2 regions of the Undibacterium sp. Xuan67W genome follow, and region 1 is predicted to be linked to the other one. Evidence: predicted binding sites of a transcription regulator. Region 1 holds the regulator's gene; the other holds the start of a gene.
What was found. The regulator HrcA, encoded in region 1, represses chaperone genes, less so after heat shock. The targets are predictions, from matches to a motif close to TTAGCACTCNNNNNNNNNGAGTGCTAA.
Positions count from the first base shown of each region.

Region 2: groES (co-chaperone GroES) is a predicted target of HrcA. The motif match lies at 4,023-4,049, and genes of this name have one in related genera.

Region 1 covers NZ_JBMPPN010000013.1:1,039-8,267, forward strand. The annotation lists gene ACO0LE_RS12660 (hypothetical protein) at 1-105, opposite strand, end outside; gene ACO0LE_RS12665 (hypothetical protein) at 227-493, shown strand; gene ACO0LE_RS12670 (hypothetical protein) at 1,085-1,666, shown strand; gene arsC (arsenate reductase (glutaredoxin)) at 2,052-2,471, opposite strand; gene ACO0LE_RS12680 (aquaporin) at 2,511-3,200, opposite strand; gene ACO0LE_RS12685 (ArsR/SmtB family transcription factor) at 3,203-3,544, opposite strand; gene hrcA (heat-inducible transcriptional repressor HrcA) at 3,695-4,723, shown strand; gene ACO0LE_RS12695 (response regulator) at 4,781-5,164, shown strand; gene fur (ferric iron uptake transcriptional regulator) at 5,306-5,743, opposite strand; gene ACO0LE_RS12705 (outer membrane protein assembly factor BamE) at 5,932-6,510, shown strand; gene dapB (4-hydroxy-tetrahydrodipicolinate reductase) at 6,525-7,229, shown strand, end outside.
Region 2 covers NZ_JBMPPN010000005.1:152,098-159,326, reverse strand. The annotation lists gene ACO0LE_RS06610 (carotenoid biosynthesis protein) at 1-1,497, opposite strand, end outside; gene groL (chaperonin GroEL) at 1,906-3,552, opposite strand; gene groES (co-chaperone GroES) at 3,598-3,888, opposite strand; gene ACO0LE_RS06595 (GNAT family N-acetyltransferase) at 4,402-4,977, opposite strand; gene ACO0LE_RS06590 (M4 family metallopeptidase) at 5,475-7,229, shown strand, end outside.

The DNA.
Region 1 (7,229 bases):
GCGTTCGGGGTAAATAATCGGCGTCATCGTAATCATCTGCACAAACATATTGGTTGTCTGGTTACTGAATTGCGCTTTTAACCCTTTAAAATCCAACGCAATCACTATCTGAATTACTGTAAAAAGAATGACTAAGCCGTTTTAATTGGAGCATCTCTTTTTTGTTATTATTTTATTAAGGTATTCCAGTTAAAGAGAGTAGGAAAGAGAGTAGAAGAATTTGTTCATGAATACACCATATTTTTTTAATCGCCATTTTAAAAATTATCAAAAAAAAGAAACTTTTCAGTTTATTTGCCTTATCTCTTTAGAGCTAGTAATAGCCTCCTTGTTGATCAGTTCAAGATTGCTATTTTTTCTTCCAGAACTGGAAAATACACAAAAATATCAAAATCTGCCTTGGTTTTTTATATTGGTTATAGCAATTCTGATCGCACCGATATTTGAAACTTTCTTTCTCCAATCTGCCCCATTTGGATTGCAAAAAAACTAAATTTTTCAATAAGCGGGCAGTTTTTTTTGTCAGTACTTTGCTTCACATTAGCCCATTTCTCATATGGCCGATATCATGCTTTAACAAGTGGACTAGTTGGCGGGGCTTATTTAGCATTCGTGTATTTATCGTTTGACAAAAAGTCCAATCAAAAAGCCTTTTTTGTTACTTGTGCCGTTCATACATGCGCAAATTTTCTATTGGGAATTTTTGAAAGCTTTAATAGATAATATTTGCAAAAAAACCAAGAAAGCGTAGCGTGCGTGCGTACCTCCGTAGTGCGCCATGCACACCGCCTCACACGATAGCGTTTCTTTCTAGGCCTATCGTTTTTTCATCATCGGTGCGTATTTCTATATACAAAAAAATTGATTCGCCAATTTTGTATTTTAAAGATGCAAATGGGCAACTGACTCAGCTAGTATGTGTTGCAAATTCCTTCACAAAAACGGGTCTTAGAATCGTGAACTACAAGTTTCCCAAGGACTCAGTCGTACGTGAAGTCATAGCTGAAAGTCTGATAGTGATGATTGCAGGTATTTACGAATAACGATTCACGCTTGATAAAAAATCTTCTGTATGAACGTCAGAATGTCGAAATCTCAGATTCTTTCTCTGTTTTTGGTGATTGCATCATCGCTAGCATCGCCATATGTTGTTAATGCACAAACTCGTGAAGCGCCACCTCAATCAGTTATCGTTGCATCCACTAGGGATCCCCAGTGGATGTCGTATCGAAAGGCGTATAGTTCTCTTGAGTGGCTGGAAGCTTACGCTAAGCCTAAGCAATTTGTCCGTCTACCTTTTGAGCTTTGGCCTATCGATTCTAATGAGTCTACTGAGAATCTTCGATTGGGACTAGTCGGTGATCAAACGCATTTAGTATTGCCATTAGATGATGGACTAAATGCGATCATCCCAAAGCTTAAACAAGCTTATGATGAGGACGCTGAATTTAGAATAAACAGAAAAGCTGGAACTTATCAGTTCCAAAATACAGGATCAATTGTACTAAACCAAGATGGCAAATATCCACTTACTGATTTACGTACAGCATGCGACCAACTATTATCTGTTTTAAGAAATGGAAGTGTTAAATACAGACTACAGTTTTCAGGTAAAAAATGTTCAGGAGTTGAGTTTTTTTTCAAAAAAATACAACATCTCCAATGATTTTTTATAAAAATTCCGAAGGTATATTGACAGAAATCCCAACAGAAAACAGTTTGTTTCTTAAAGGTAAAATTAAAATTACATATAAATTTCCGATGGTTTCAGAAGTAGGTGAAATTATTGCTAAAACTTTGCCAGTTATGATTAGTGGAATTTATGAATGATAAATTGGTGTGGATCGAACGTCACTCTGTTAAATTGATTTTTTGGGACTGCCGATAGATCACTTCAATAATTGATTTTCTCCAAAGCTTGTTAGGTTCTGTTTATTTTTCTCAATAACTAAAACTGAAAATCGTTAGATGAACGAGCTTGCCTTTTTGAATCTGTACAAATCTGCTTGTGCAAACATAGAGCTTCAAGCTAAATAAGTCGGCAAAAAAACTCAGACACGACGCCCATCCTGATCAATCACTTTTTCCCCATCCTCTTTTATAAATTCGCCACGCTGCGGTGCGGATAAAATATCTAGAACCAGTTCGGATGGACGGCACAGTCTGGCTCCGGCAGGGGTGACGACGATGGGGCGATTGATCAATATCGGATGGCTGATCATGAAGTCGATCAGCTCATCATCAGACCATTTTCTGTCATCGAGTCGCAGCTCTTCATAGGGAGTCCCTTTTTTGCGCAATAGCTCACGTGGCGTCAGATTCATGCCGCTAATGAGCTCTGACAGTTTTTCCCGGCTAGGTGGATGTTGCAGATATTCAATGACGACAGGTTCTTCGCCGGTATTGCGAATCAGAGCTAAGGTGTTGCGTGATGTCCCGCACTTTGGATTGTGATAAATCGTGGTGGTCATAGTTGTCGAAAGTTCTTTGTGAATTTAAATAATTGGCTGCTATTGAATTCGTATGGCATCTTGATTGGCGGATGGATACAGCCAGCCAAACAATAAGGTGGCCGCCGCTGCACCTGCTATTTGCGCAAGGATAAATCCGCTGATGTCTACCGGGCGAATCCCGGCAAACGTGTTGCTAGCAGCGCGTGCGAGCGTCACGGCAGGATTGGCGAAAGAGGTGGATGATGTGAACCAATAGGCTGCTGTGATGTAGGCGGCAACAGCAAATGGCGTGAGATCGGGGCGATTGCGTGAGCAGCCAATAATGACGCCGATCAGGCCAAAGGTAGCGATAAATTCACTCCACCACTGTGCGATGCCGGTGCGAACATGCTCTGATGCAAAAAAAACTGGCTCCTCAAACATGCCATGCGCGGCTGCAACGCCAGCAAATGCACCGATTACCTGCGCGACAATATAGGGCGTTACGTACGACCAAGGCAGGTTTTTTTGCCAGGCTTCCGATAAGCTCACAACAGGATTAAAGTGCGCACCGGATATGCCTCCAAACATCAGGATAAGCGCGACCAGTCCGGCACCGGTCGCTATGGCATTGGCTAGTAAAGCCAGTGCCATATTGCCACCGGCGAGTCGCTCTGCCATGGTGCCAGAGCCGACTACGACTGCAAGTAAAAATGCTGTTCCCAGTCCTTCGGCAACCAGCCGTTTGGATAAATTCGGTAAATTCATGCTCATGCTGTCGCTTCCGTATCAGCGGCGGCTGTGCAAGCTGAGGTGCTTGAGCAGGGATTGCCGCCGCAGCAGTTTTCGGTCAAAAAACCCAACAAGGCATCCATTGTGGTGAAATTCGCTACATAGATCATGAAGCGGCCATCCTGAGTGACGCTGATCATATTCGCGTGAGTCAGCTCTTTTAAGTGAAAAGTGAGTGACGACGGCGCGATCCCCAGATTCTCGCTAATCTTGCTGGCGATCAGGCCATCAGGGCCACTTTGCACCAGGAGGCGAAAAATAGCGAGTCTGGAGTCTTGTGCGATTGCGGCAAGTGCGGCAACGGCTTGTTTGGTTTCCATACGCATCCTTTTAATTTAATAATTCTATATTAATTGAAATATCAAAGTAAACGGTTTTTTTACTCTCGGCGTTTCGTGAATCTTTTACCGCATCAATTTTTCACAATAGATTTTTATGTGATTCATCTCACAGTGACATAGAATATCTTTATGCAACTTGATATTCGTGCTCAAACATTATTGAAAGCCTTGGTAGAACGCTACATTGCTGATGGTCAGCCGGTAGGTTCACGTGCTTTGTCAAAAATTTCCGGACTAGAGTTATCACCAGCGACCATCCGTAATGTGATGGCAGATCTCGAAGAAATGGGTTTCGTCGCGAGCCCGCATACCTCGGCAGGACGTATTCCTACACCGCGGGGTTACCGTGTTTTTGTCGATAAGCTGCTGACGGTGCAAGAAATTGATGGTACCGCGCTGGAATCCCGGATGCAGGCGAATGTATTTGCCAATTCACCGCAAAAAATCATTTCGAATGCTGCCCAGGTTTTATCCTCGCTGTCGCACTTTGCCGGAGTTGTGATGACGCCGCGACATGAATCTACTTTTCAGCAAGTGGAGTTTTTGCGCTTGTCTGAAAAAAGGATTTTGCTGGTTGTGGTTGCGCCGAACGGCGAGGTACATAATCGCTTGTTGCTGACCGATGTTGACTACAATGCCTCGCAACTGGTGCAGGCAGCAAACTATCTGAATCAGAATTTTGGCGGCCTGAGTTTTGAAGATGCCCGGTTGCGTATCAACAGCGAATTACGTCAGTTGCAAAACGATATGACGCGCCTGATGCAGGCGGCTGTCGAGGCGGGTAGCGATGCGATGTCGGACCAGTCTGATGAAGTCGTGATCTCGGGTGAACGCAATTTGCTGAATGTGCAAGATCTGTCGAATAACATGACTTCCTTGCGTAAGCTGTTTGATATGTTTGAACAAAAAACTGGCCTGATGCAGTTGCTGGATGTATCGAGTAAGGCAACTGGCGTGCAGATTTTTATCGGCGGCGAATCGCAGTTGGTGCCGATGGATGAAATGAGTATTGTCACCGCGCCCTATGGCGTGAACGGTAAAATTGTAGGTACTCTGGGTGTAATCGGTCCGACACGCATGGCGTATGAGCGTGTCATACCGATTGTAGATATTACGGCGAAATTACTTTCTAATGCCTTAGGTTCTGTGAACAATTAACTTGTCGTGACGATGGCAGCGTGATTGTGATCAGACATTCAGTCAGTGAAGATACGTATGCATAACAAAGACATCTCTATTTTGATCGTTGATGACAACGAAGCGACGCGTGAAGTGTTACGTGTCATCCTGCGCAGCGAGGCTTATAACGTGATCGGTGAGGCGGCTGACGGCAGCACTGGTTTGGAGATGGCGGTCAAGTTAAAGCCAAAAATTATTTTGCTTGATGTGGTGATGCCTAAAATCAGCGGACTGGAAATTTTGCCAAAGATTAAAGAGGCGTTGCCAGATGTGAAGGTGCTGATGGTCACCGCAAATAAGGACCAAGATACGGTAAGTGAGGCGGTTAAGGCAGGCATCCATGGCTTCATTGTGAAACCGTTTAATGCACAGCGTGTGCTGGACACCGTCGCCAATGTGGTTGTAAAGTTAGGTAAATAATTGAAGTTTGAATTTAAGTAAATAAGTAAAAGCCGCCGCATTGCTTCCGGCGGCTTGACAGTCTTTTAGGTTATTTTTTTGCTGAAGCTGTCTTAATCATTCCTGCGCCAAGTTAAGCTAAATCAAACCAAATCAAGCGTCTTATGCTTTGCGCGCTTTGTGTTCGCAATTTACTTTTGTGCAGTTTCCATAAAGCGCCAGAGCATGCTCTGCAATAGTAAAGCCACGCTCCTGGGCGACCGCTTGCTGGCGTTTTTCAATTTGGTCATCAAAGAACTCTTCTACCAGACCGCAGTCTAAGCAGACCAGATGGTCATGGTGCGTACCTTCGTTCAGCTCAAAAATTGCTTTGCCAGTTTCAAAATGATTGCGATGTAGCAAGCCGGCTTGTTCAAACTGAGTCAGAACGCGATACACCGTTGCCAGTCCGACGTCCATATTTTCGTTGAGCAGGATTTTATAGACGTCTTCTGCTGTCAGATGACGAATCGAACTGTTTTGGAAAATTTCCAGAATTTTCAATCTTGGCAAAGTCGCCTTGAGGCCGCTGGATTTGAGGTCAGTAGTGGAATTCGTCATGTTTTCAGTAAAAAAAGATCTATCTGCTTTATGATATAGGGTTTAAAGCTTAACTCAAAGTAAATCACCACCAGATTTGTCGGCGATTTCTTCGAGCTTAAATATCTAGCTAAATTGAGCTAAGCAACGGCCTAGCCGTGAATAATTTGCAAACTGTACACTGTTGCACACACATTGAGGTTAACACTATGCGATTGTTGTTCCCTGAAGCATCCAAAGGCATGCCATTACGATTGACGGCGATGGCTTTTGCCTTGAGTTTGTCTGGTTGTGCCTTGTTTAATCCTATGGTTGAGGCACCTGCTGCGACAAAACTCACCGCGACAAAGGATGCGGCGGCGACTGGAGCGTCCGCTGCAGCATCGACCGATGCGCAGATTGTTGGCCGTACCGGTGTTTCTAAATTCCTTGGCTATATCTCGCCGTACCGCATCACCATTCAGCAAGGTAATTTTGTCTCTCAAGAAATGATGTCGCAACTCAAAGAGGGTATGACCCGTGAGCAAGTGCGCTTTTTGCTGGGCACGGCCTTATTGACAGATATGTTCCATGAAGATCGCTGGGATTATCCTTTCCGTCTGCAAAAGCCAAACGGGGATTTGATTACCAGCCGAGTTGCCGTGTTTTTTAAGAATAATACGGTGCAGCGTTTTGAAGGCGGTAATCTGCCGACAGAAAAAGACTACCTCGCCCACATTACGACCTCGGCTATTGGCGTCAGAGCGGAATCCTCTATCCTGACAACGGATAAAGATAAGAAAAAATAATCAGGATAACCAGCATGAGTGCATTGAAAATTGCGGTGGCCGGTGCTTCTGGCCGCATGGGTAAAATGTTGATAGAAGCGATCGCTGCCGCCGACGACACCGTATTGGTTGGTGCGATTGATGTTGCAGCATCGCCTGCGATCGGTACGGATGCCGCTGCGAGTATGGGTAAGCCAGCCGGTGTTTTGATCGAATCTGATTTATCCAGGGGCCTGGCTGATGCCGATTTTTTGATCGACTTTACCCGTCCTGAAGGCACGCTGACTCATCTTGCCTATTGTGCCGAAAATGGCATCAAGATGATCATTGGCACGACAGGTTTTGATGAAGAAGGCAAAGCCGCAATCGCTGCGGCAGCTCAAAAAACAGCTATTGTGTTTGCACCGAACATGAGTGTCGGCGTCAATGTGACCTTGAAATTGCTGGAAATGGCAGCAAAAAGTTTTGCTCAGGGCTATGACATCGAAATCATCGAGGCGCATCACCGCCATAAGGTCGATGCACCATCCGGTACCGCACTGAAAATGGGTGAAGTCATCGCTGATACGCTGGGTCGTGATCTGAACGAGGTCGGCGTATTCGCCCGTGAGGGTGTGACCGGTGAGCGCGATCCATCCTCGATCGGTTTTGCGACGATTCGTGGTGGTGATATTGTTGGCGACCATACGGTGATGTTTGCTGGCATCGGTGAGCGGGTAGAAATTAGTCACAAATCGTCA
Region 2 (7,229 bases), on a different contig from region 1:
TAATGCATTCGCAGCCAGCGGTGGGATGATGCCAGCATCTTTATCGTTTTGTCTGTTACCCAAAGCTGATACGACATCTTCGGGTTTGCCATGCAAAATCAGATTACGGATCGTCGCGTGAATCAGACGGACTTTGAGAATTTGCGCGATGCCACTACCATCGGGGCTGGTGAGTCCGCCTTTCATCATGACGGGAAAAATCATCGCGGCCGTTGAACGTATTCTGTATTCGGTATGTTTTTCCAGTTGTCCGGCGACGTGTAAGACGGCGGACAAATCGGGGATCACATAGCATTCCGGCAGGCTTGAACAAAACAGCAGAGTGCATGACAGCATGCCGTAATCGATAAACAACGTTTCGGCACGACGGATTTTGGCAAGATCTACCCAGGCTGGCAAAGCTTGACCGTTAGCCAGGTAGGTTTGCAATGCCTGAGTAATTTCTGCCGGGGTGCTGCTATCTGCCGGTGCCCAGTGCTGAATACTGGCATTGGTTTGCCACTGATCAAACTGCTGATTCACGATACCAATTTTTCGCCATTGCATTGCGTGGCTAGCGAGGTGTGCCATGCTGCTGGCAGACGGTGATGCCCATGGTCCGACGATGTCGGCAATGGTGGTATCTGCCAAAGGATCGGCCTGGTACTGCGATTGATCAAGTTGCGCTTCACTGATTTTGCTGACTGGAACCACATATGTTTCATTATTATTCCACTGCCGCCAGCCTGCCCAGGCGCAGAGCAGAGGAATGCCCATCACAAACACTGTCATGCTACGGATTTCGACTGGATAGCCGACCAGTAATTGGAATACCATCGCGCTGGCATACAAGCCCATAGGCAGCAATGCATCGCGCTTCCCATAGGTACTCCCGGCCCGTAATCGAAGATCCTGCGTGGATAAACGGAAGGTCAATAAAATCATGAGTGAAACAAAGACCCAGCCAAAAAACCCCTGAATCGTTTCGCCAAACCACCAGCCATCGGTTTTTGTCATGATCCAGGCTTTAAGCTTGTACACCATGTAAGGGTCTGCGCCGAGATCAAATGCGGTAACCAGCATTGCCGCAAGAAACGACATAAACAGGATATTGCTGTAGCTTGATTTTGTGTCGACTGCTGTCCGCCATACAATCAGATTGCTGATCACATAACAGGAATAGGTCAGTGCAAACCACATCAGCGGGATCACTGCCGGCACATCGCCCAGTCGCCATCCGAGCACATCGGTGTAAACATAACTGCCAAAAAACCAGCCGCGTGACGATCCCATTTGTTCGGCAAACCAGCCAAAACTGACTGCGATCAGCATGAATTTCAGCGCAGTTTTCGCCCCCAATAAATGCGTTGCGTTAGCCCAGCACATCGCAAACATCAACACCGAACTTGCGACGATAGCAATCGTCGTTTCACTTTGCGTACGCCAGGCCATTACGATTAAAAAAGCAGAGAAGAGGAGGTAGCCGATAACGGACCAGCGCATCAGAGTAGATTTCATAGTTGCTTTTGGATGTGAGCGTTGAAATAGAGCTTAATGTGTAGATTTAGCTGACTCCGCCAATACGCGAGCGCAGATCAATAGATTCTCAGGAAACAGAAATATTTGCGTTGAGAATCTTACTCTATGAATACGACGATGTGTGAACAATCCAATAGACTTGTCGCGAACGGCTGGGCTGTCAAATATTGAAGGATTGATGTCACTGCTTTTGCAGCATCAGATAATTAAATTGAGGTGTAGTTGATTCTAAAATCGGAACTTAAATCAAAACTTAAATCAAAACTTAAAAACGAAAAAGCCTCACAACAGAATTGTGAGGCTTTTCTTGGCAACTGATTTAGCTATAAGTCAGCACTAAATCAGTGTCAATCTTCGTGCGTGTTCAGCGTGTAAGTCCTTGCGGAATTACATCATGCCGCCCATTCCACCCATACCGCCCATGTCATGACCGCCCATGCCACCGGCTGGTTTGTCTTCTGGCAGTTCTGCAACCAAAGCATCAGTTGTCAAGATCAGGCCAGCAACAGACGCTGCGTTCTGCAAAGCAGAGCGTGTTACTTTGGCTGGATCCAGAATACCCATTTCGATCATGTCGCCATATGTATCGTTGGCAGCATTGAAACCGAAATTACCTTTGCCGTTGATGATCGCATTGACCACTACGCTTGGTTCGCCACCGGCATTAGCAACGATCTCACGCAATGGTGCTTCGATAGCTTTCAATACTAACTTGATACCAGCTTCTTGATCCGCATTGTCGCCTTTGATCACGCCAGCTGCTTCACGTGCGCGCAACAGAGCAACGCCACCGCCAGGAACAACGCCTTCTTCAACCGCAGCACGAGTAGCATGCAGAGCATCTTCAACGCGTGCTTTTTTCTCTTTCATTTCAACTTCAGTTGCAGCACCAACCTTGATCACAGCAACACCACCTGCCAGTTTGGCAACGCGTTCTTGCAGTTTTTCACGGTCGTAGTCAGAAGTTGCTTCTTCGATTTGCGCGCGGATTTGTTTAACGCGTGCTTCGATACCTACAGCCTGGCCAGCGCCATCGATAACGGTCGTGTTTTCTTTACCGATTTCGATACGTTTAGCTTGGCCCAGATCAGCCAGAGTAGCTTTTTCCAGTGTCAGACCAACTTCTTCAGCAATCACTTGACCACCGGTCAGGATAGCGATGTCTTCCAGCATGGCTTTGCGACGGTCACCGAAGCCTGGAGCCTTAACAGCTGCAGTTTTCAGGATGCCACGGATGTTGTTCACAACCAGAGTTGCCAGTGCTTCGCCGTCTACATCTTCAGCGATGATCAGCAGTGGGCGACCGGATTTTGCAACTTGTTCCAATACTGGCAGCAGGTCACGGATGTTCGAGATTTTTTTGTCGAACAACAGGATGAACGGGTTTTCCAGGATAACGGATTGTTTTTCTGGATTGTTGATGAAGTAAGGTGACAGGTAGCCACGGTCAAACTGCATACCTTCAACGATGTCGAGTTCGTTGTCCAGGGATTTGCCGTCTTCAACAGTGATCACGCCTTCTTTGCCGACTTTATCCATTGCTTTTGCAATGATGTCGCCAATGTTTGCATCGGAGTTAGCAGAGATGGAACCAACTTGAGCGATTTCTTTGTTGGTTGTTGTTGGCTTGGACAGAGTTTTGATTTCAGCAACAATGGCTGTAACTGCTTTGTCGATACCGCGTTTCAGGTCAGTTGGGTTGAAACCAGCTGCTACATATTTGAAACCTTCGCGAACAATGGCTTGCGCCAGAACGGTTGCTGTCGTTGTGCCGTCACCAGCATTGTCAGAAGTGCGGGAAGCGACTTCTTTTACGAGCTGCGCGCCCATGTTTTCCAGCTTGTCTTTCAGTTCGATTTCTTTAGCAACTGAGACACCGTCTTTAGTGACTGTAGGTGCGCCGAAAGAGCGTTCCAACACTACGTTACGACCTTTAGGGCCTAACGTTACTTTAACTGCGTTAGCGAGAATATTCACGCCATTTACGATCTTGGCGCGTGCGTCATCGCCGAAAATTACTTGTTTAGCTGCCATGTTAAATCTCCAGAATCTTGAGTGGGATTGTGATGCGGGTAGGGATTACTTCTGTACGATCGCGAAGATGTCTTCTTCACGCATCACCAGAACTTCGTTACCGTCAACTTTGACTGCTTGACCAGAGTATTTGCCAAACAGGACGCGGTCGCCTACTTTGACTTCTAATGCGCGTACAGAGCCGTTTTCCAGCACTTTGCCGTTACCAACAGCGAGTACTTCACCTTGATCTGGTTTTTCAGCAGCTGCGTCAGGCAATACGATACCGGATGCAGTTTTTGTTTCTTGATCCAGACGCTTGACGATAATGCGATCGTGCAGGGGACGAAGGTTCATACAAACTCCTTTTGATTAGCTACGAATAGCAATGGTTTTACAAAATAATGTGTAGCTCTATTTGCAATTTGGCTGCGACATAAGTCGCAAACCAAGTATGGCTACACGCAAATTATTAAGTGAGGGAAGTGTTGTTAGCACTCTCTCTCAACGAGTGCTAATTATATGGGCGAGGGACGCCTATTTCAAGACCGATTCGTCGATTTTATTGAAAATACTTTAATAATCAGTTGCTTAGCCTATTATTTGGCGTCCGGAGTTCATTTGAGTTTTAATTACGGCGAGGTCATGCAAAGCTTGGTATCTGCTTGGCGGTAAGGGTTTTGTTTCAATTTGATGGACGACTGGCAGAACTCCGGTTCTTGAATGTAGATCTTGGCATCCGAATTCCAGGACGGTCGTCTTTGTTATCCAAATCTGCGCCAGCTCTCACCTGTCGACACTTTTATTGGTGAAGTATTATGCAATCAAACGTGAGGCAGCGACAATGAGGGGATGAATATAAGCTTCTTGTTACTGCTCGGATCTGGTTTGATTCAGTGTTATTTTGTTCAAATCCATCTCCATAAAATGCCAGTTGTTCTGCAAGGACCTCGCTACTTCGGTTCCTACGTAGGGGGCACAGTCATTAAATCCTATGGCTTTGTAGAGATGCTGAGCGGATAGCATGAAAGGGGCGGTATCAAGAACGACACGTTGATATCCGAATGCTTTAGCATCGTTGAGTATTCTGCATAAAAAAGCTTTTCCGAGGTGTTTGCCGCGAAAATCTGGGCGGATGTATAAACGTTTAATTTCAGCGATACCAGCGCTAAGGTAGCGCAAGCCGACCATGCCAGCCAATTCATCATCCAGTTCCACCAGATAGAAAGCACCGCGCGGTGGCGTATCGCCGCATACTTTATCGATCACACTTTCGCCATATTCAGGAACGGACATGCCGAGCAGGTCTGCGACCGGTATGCCGAATGAGGCTTCAATTCCAGCTACGACCCAAGTCATGTATTCATTATTAATGCTCAGAGTTTCTTTTCTGTGCGCATGAGAATCTGCGAGTTTGAAATTCAGCGATGCCATTGTTTTGTCCATGGATTGAGTGGCTGATAGTAATTCAGACAGAGTAAAAAAGCCTGATTGTCAAATCTTGACAATCGTACACAATATTAAAATAGTTCATTGTCTTTTTGTAAAAACTTAGTTTATAAAAATAAGCATAATGGCATTTTTTTATATTTCCAGACTGATAACTAATTGTGGTAATTGTGGCAAATAGTAATGGGATCAGAATTTTCTATTGTGGTGACGTAAATGTAATATTTTTCACATCGCAAAATTACAACGACTGCATTTCCAAGCCTTTTAATGTCTGATTAACTGCGTGTCAGCTATTGGGCAATAGCGAGTTGAATCGGCTGGAGAATTGGACTTGGTTCAGCGTGAATTTTCAGTGTATTTGCTGGGATACAGATCAAATGCCCTTACTCTGATCCACTTGGTTTTTTTAGATTGACTTATATCAACGCTAACCGCGTTCACTAATACTCACAGGGACACAATCCCTGTGGCAATTTGAAAATGGAGAGTATATGGAACAAGCTTTGAAGTTGACACAAATATTACGCCCAACATTGTTGGCGGTATTGGTTGCAGGTGCCTGCAATACGATGGCTGCTGAACGTATTGAGTTGGATAAATACGTAGCGTCTGCCGCAACGCTCTCAGCTGCCAAGTCTTTAAGCGGCACAGTAGCGACAAGAGATTTACTTGGGCTATCTGCCAGTGAATTGCAAGCAGTTCGCAGCCAGACTTATGCTAACGGTAAAGTGGTAACACGCTACCAGCAGTTTCACCAGGGCGTACCTGTCTGGGGTGAGGCAATCGTTGAGCATGTGATGCCTGGTGCTACGCAGCCAACGCTATCTGGTGCGATGCTAAGGAATGTGACGAACGATCTGCCTAGCGCCAATCCTTTGTATTCAGCGTCGCAAGCACTGGCTCTGGCAAAGACGCAGTCTCGTGTTAATTCCACGGACAATGAGCAGGCAAAATTGCATGTGCAACTCGGTGCAAATAACGTTGCTAAATTGATTTACGTAGTGTCTTTCCTGGATACCTCCAATCCTGCCAAGCCTAGCCGGCCGCACTACGTGATTGACGCTAATACCGGTGCAGTTTTACAAAAATGGGAAGGCCTGACTCACACTCTGAGCGGCACAGGTCCTGGTGGTAACGCAAAAACAGGACAATACGAATACGGCACCACAGCTGGTTATGGTTATTTAGACGTGTTGGTCAGCGGCTCTACCTGCAAGTTGAGCAGCACGAATGTTGATACCTACAACATGAACAACGCGACGTCCGGGTCTGGCACGTTGCACAGCTTTACCTGCCCGCGCAATACTGTCAAAACTGTAAACGGCGGCTATTCTCCTATGAATGACGCGCATTACTTCGGTAATCAAGTCTTCAACATGTACCAGACTTATCTGGGCGTACGCCCGATCAGTCAAAAACTGGTCATGAAAGTGCATTACGGTTCCGCTTATGAAAATGCCTTTTGGGATGGTAGCTCGATGAACTTCGGTGACGGTGCCTCAACCTTCTACCCGTTGACATCGCTTGACGTGACAGGTCACGAAGTCAGCCACGGCTTCACAGAACAGAACTCGAATCTGACTTACTCTGGCATGTCCGGTGGTATGAACGAAGCGTTCTCGGATATGGCCGGTGAAGCAGTCAAGTACTATGTCAAAGGCACTAACGATTTTAAAGTTGGTGTTGATATTTTCAAAGCCAGTGGCGCCTTGCGTTATATGTACAATCCACCGCTGGATGGCGGTTCTATCGATAATGCAGCGAACTACACCAGCAGCCTCGATGTGCATTACACCAGCGGTGTGTTCAACAAAGCCTTCTACTTGCTGGCAACAACTTCGGGCTGGAATACCCGTAAAGCATTTGAAGTTATGGCGGATGCAAACCGCCTGTACTGGACTGCAAATAGCACCTTCGATCAAGGCGCTTGCGGTGTAGAGAAGGCAGCGGCAAATCGCGGCTATACCGTGGCTGATGTCACTACGGCATTTAACACAGTCGGTGTTCACGGAGGTTGTGGTGTCGTGGTGCCGCCAACGACCACAGTCTTGTCTAACGGCGTACCAGTAACGGGACTTTCCTTCACATCAGGTCAGCAGAAGTCTTACTCATTCGTCGTACCTTCTGGGTCTACCAACGCTACCTTTAAGACGTCTGGCGGCACAGGTGACGTTGATTTGTATGTGCAGTTAAATTCGGCACCGACAACAACGACTTATTTGCAAAAATCAGATGGTTCTTCTACG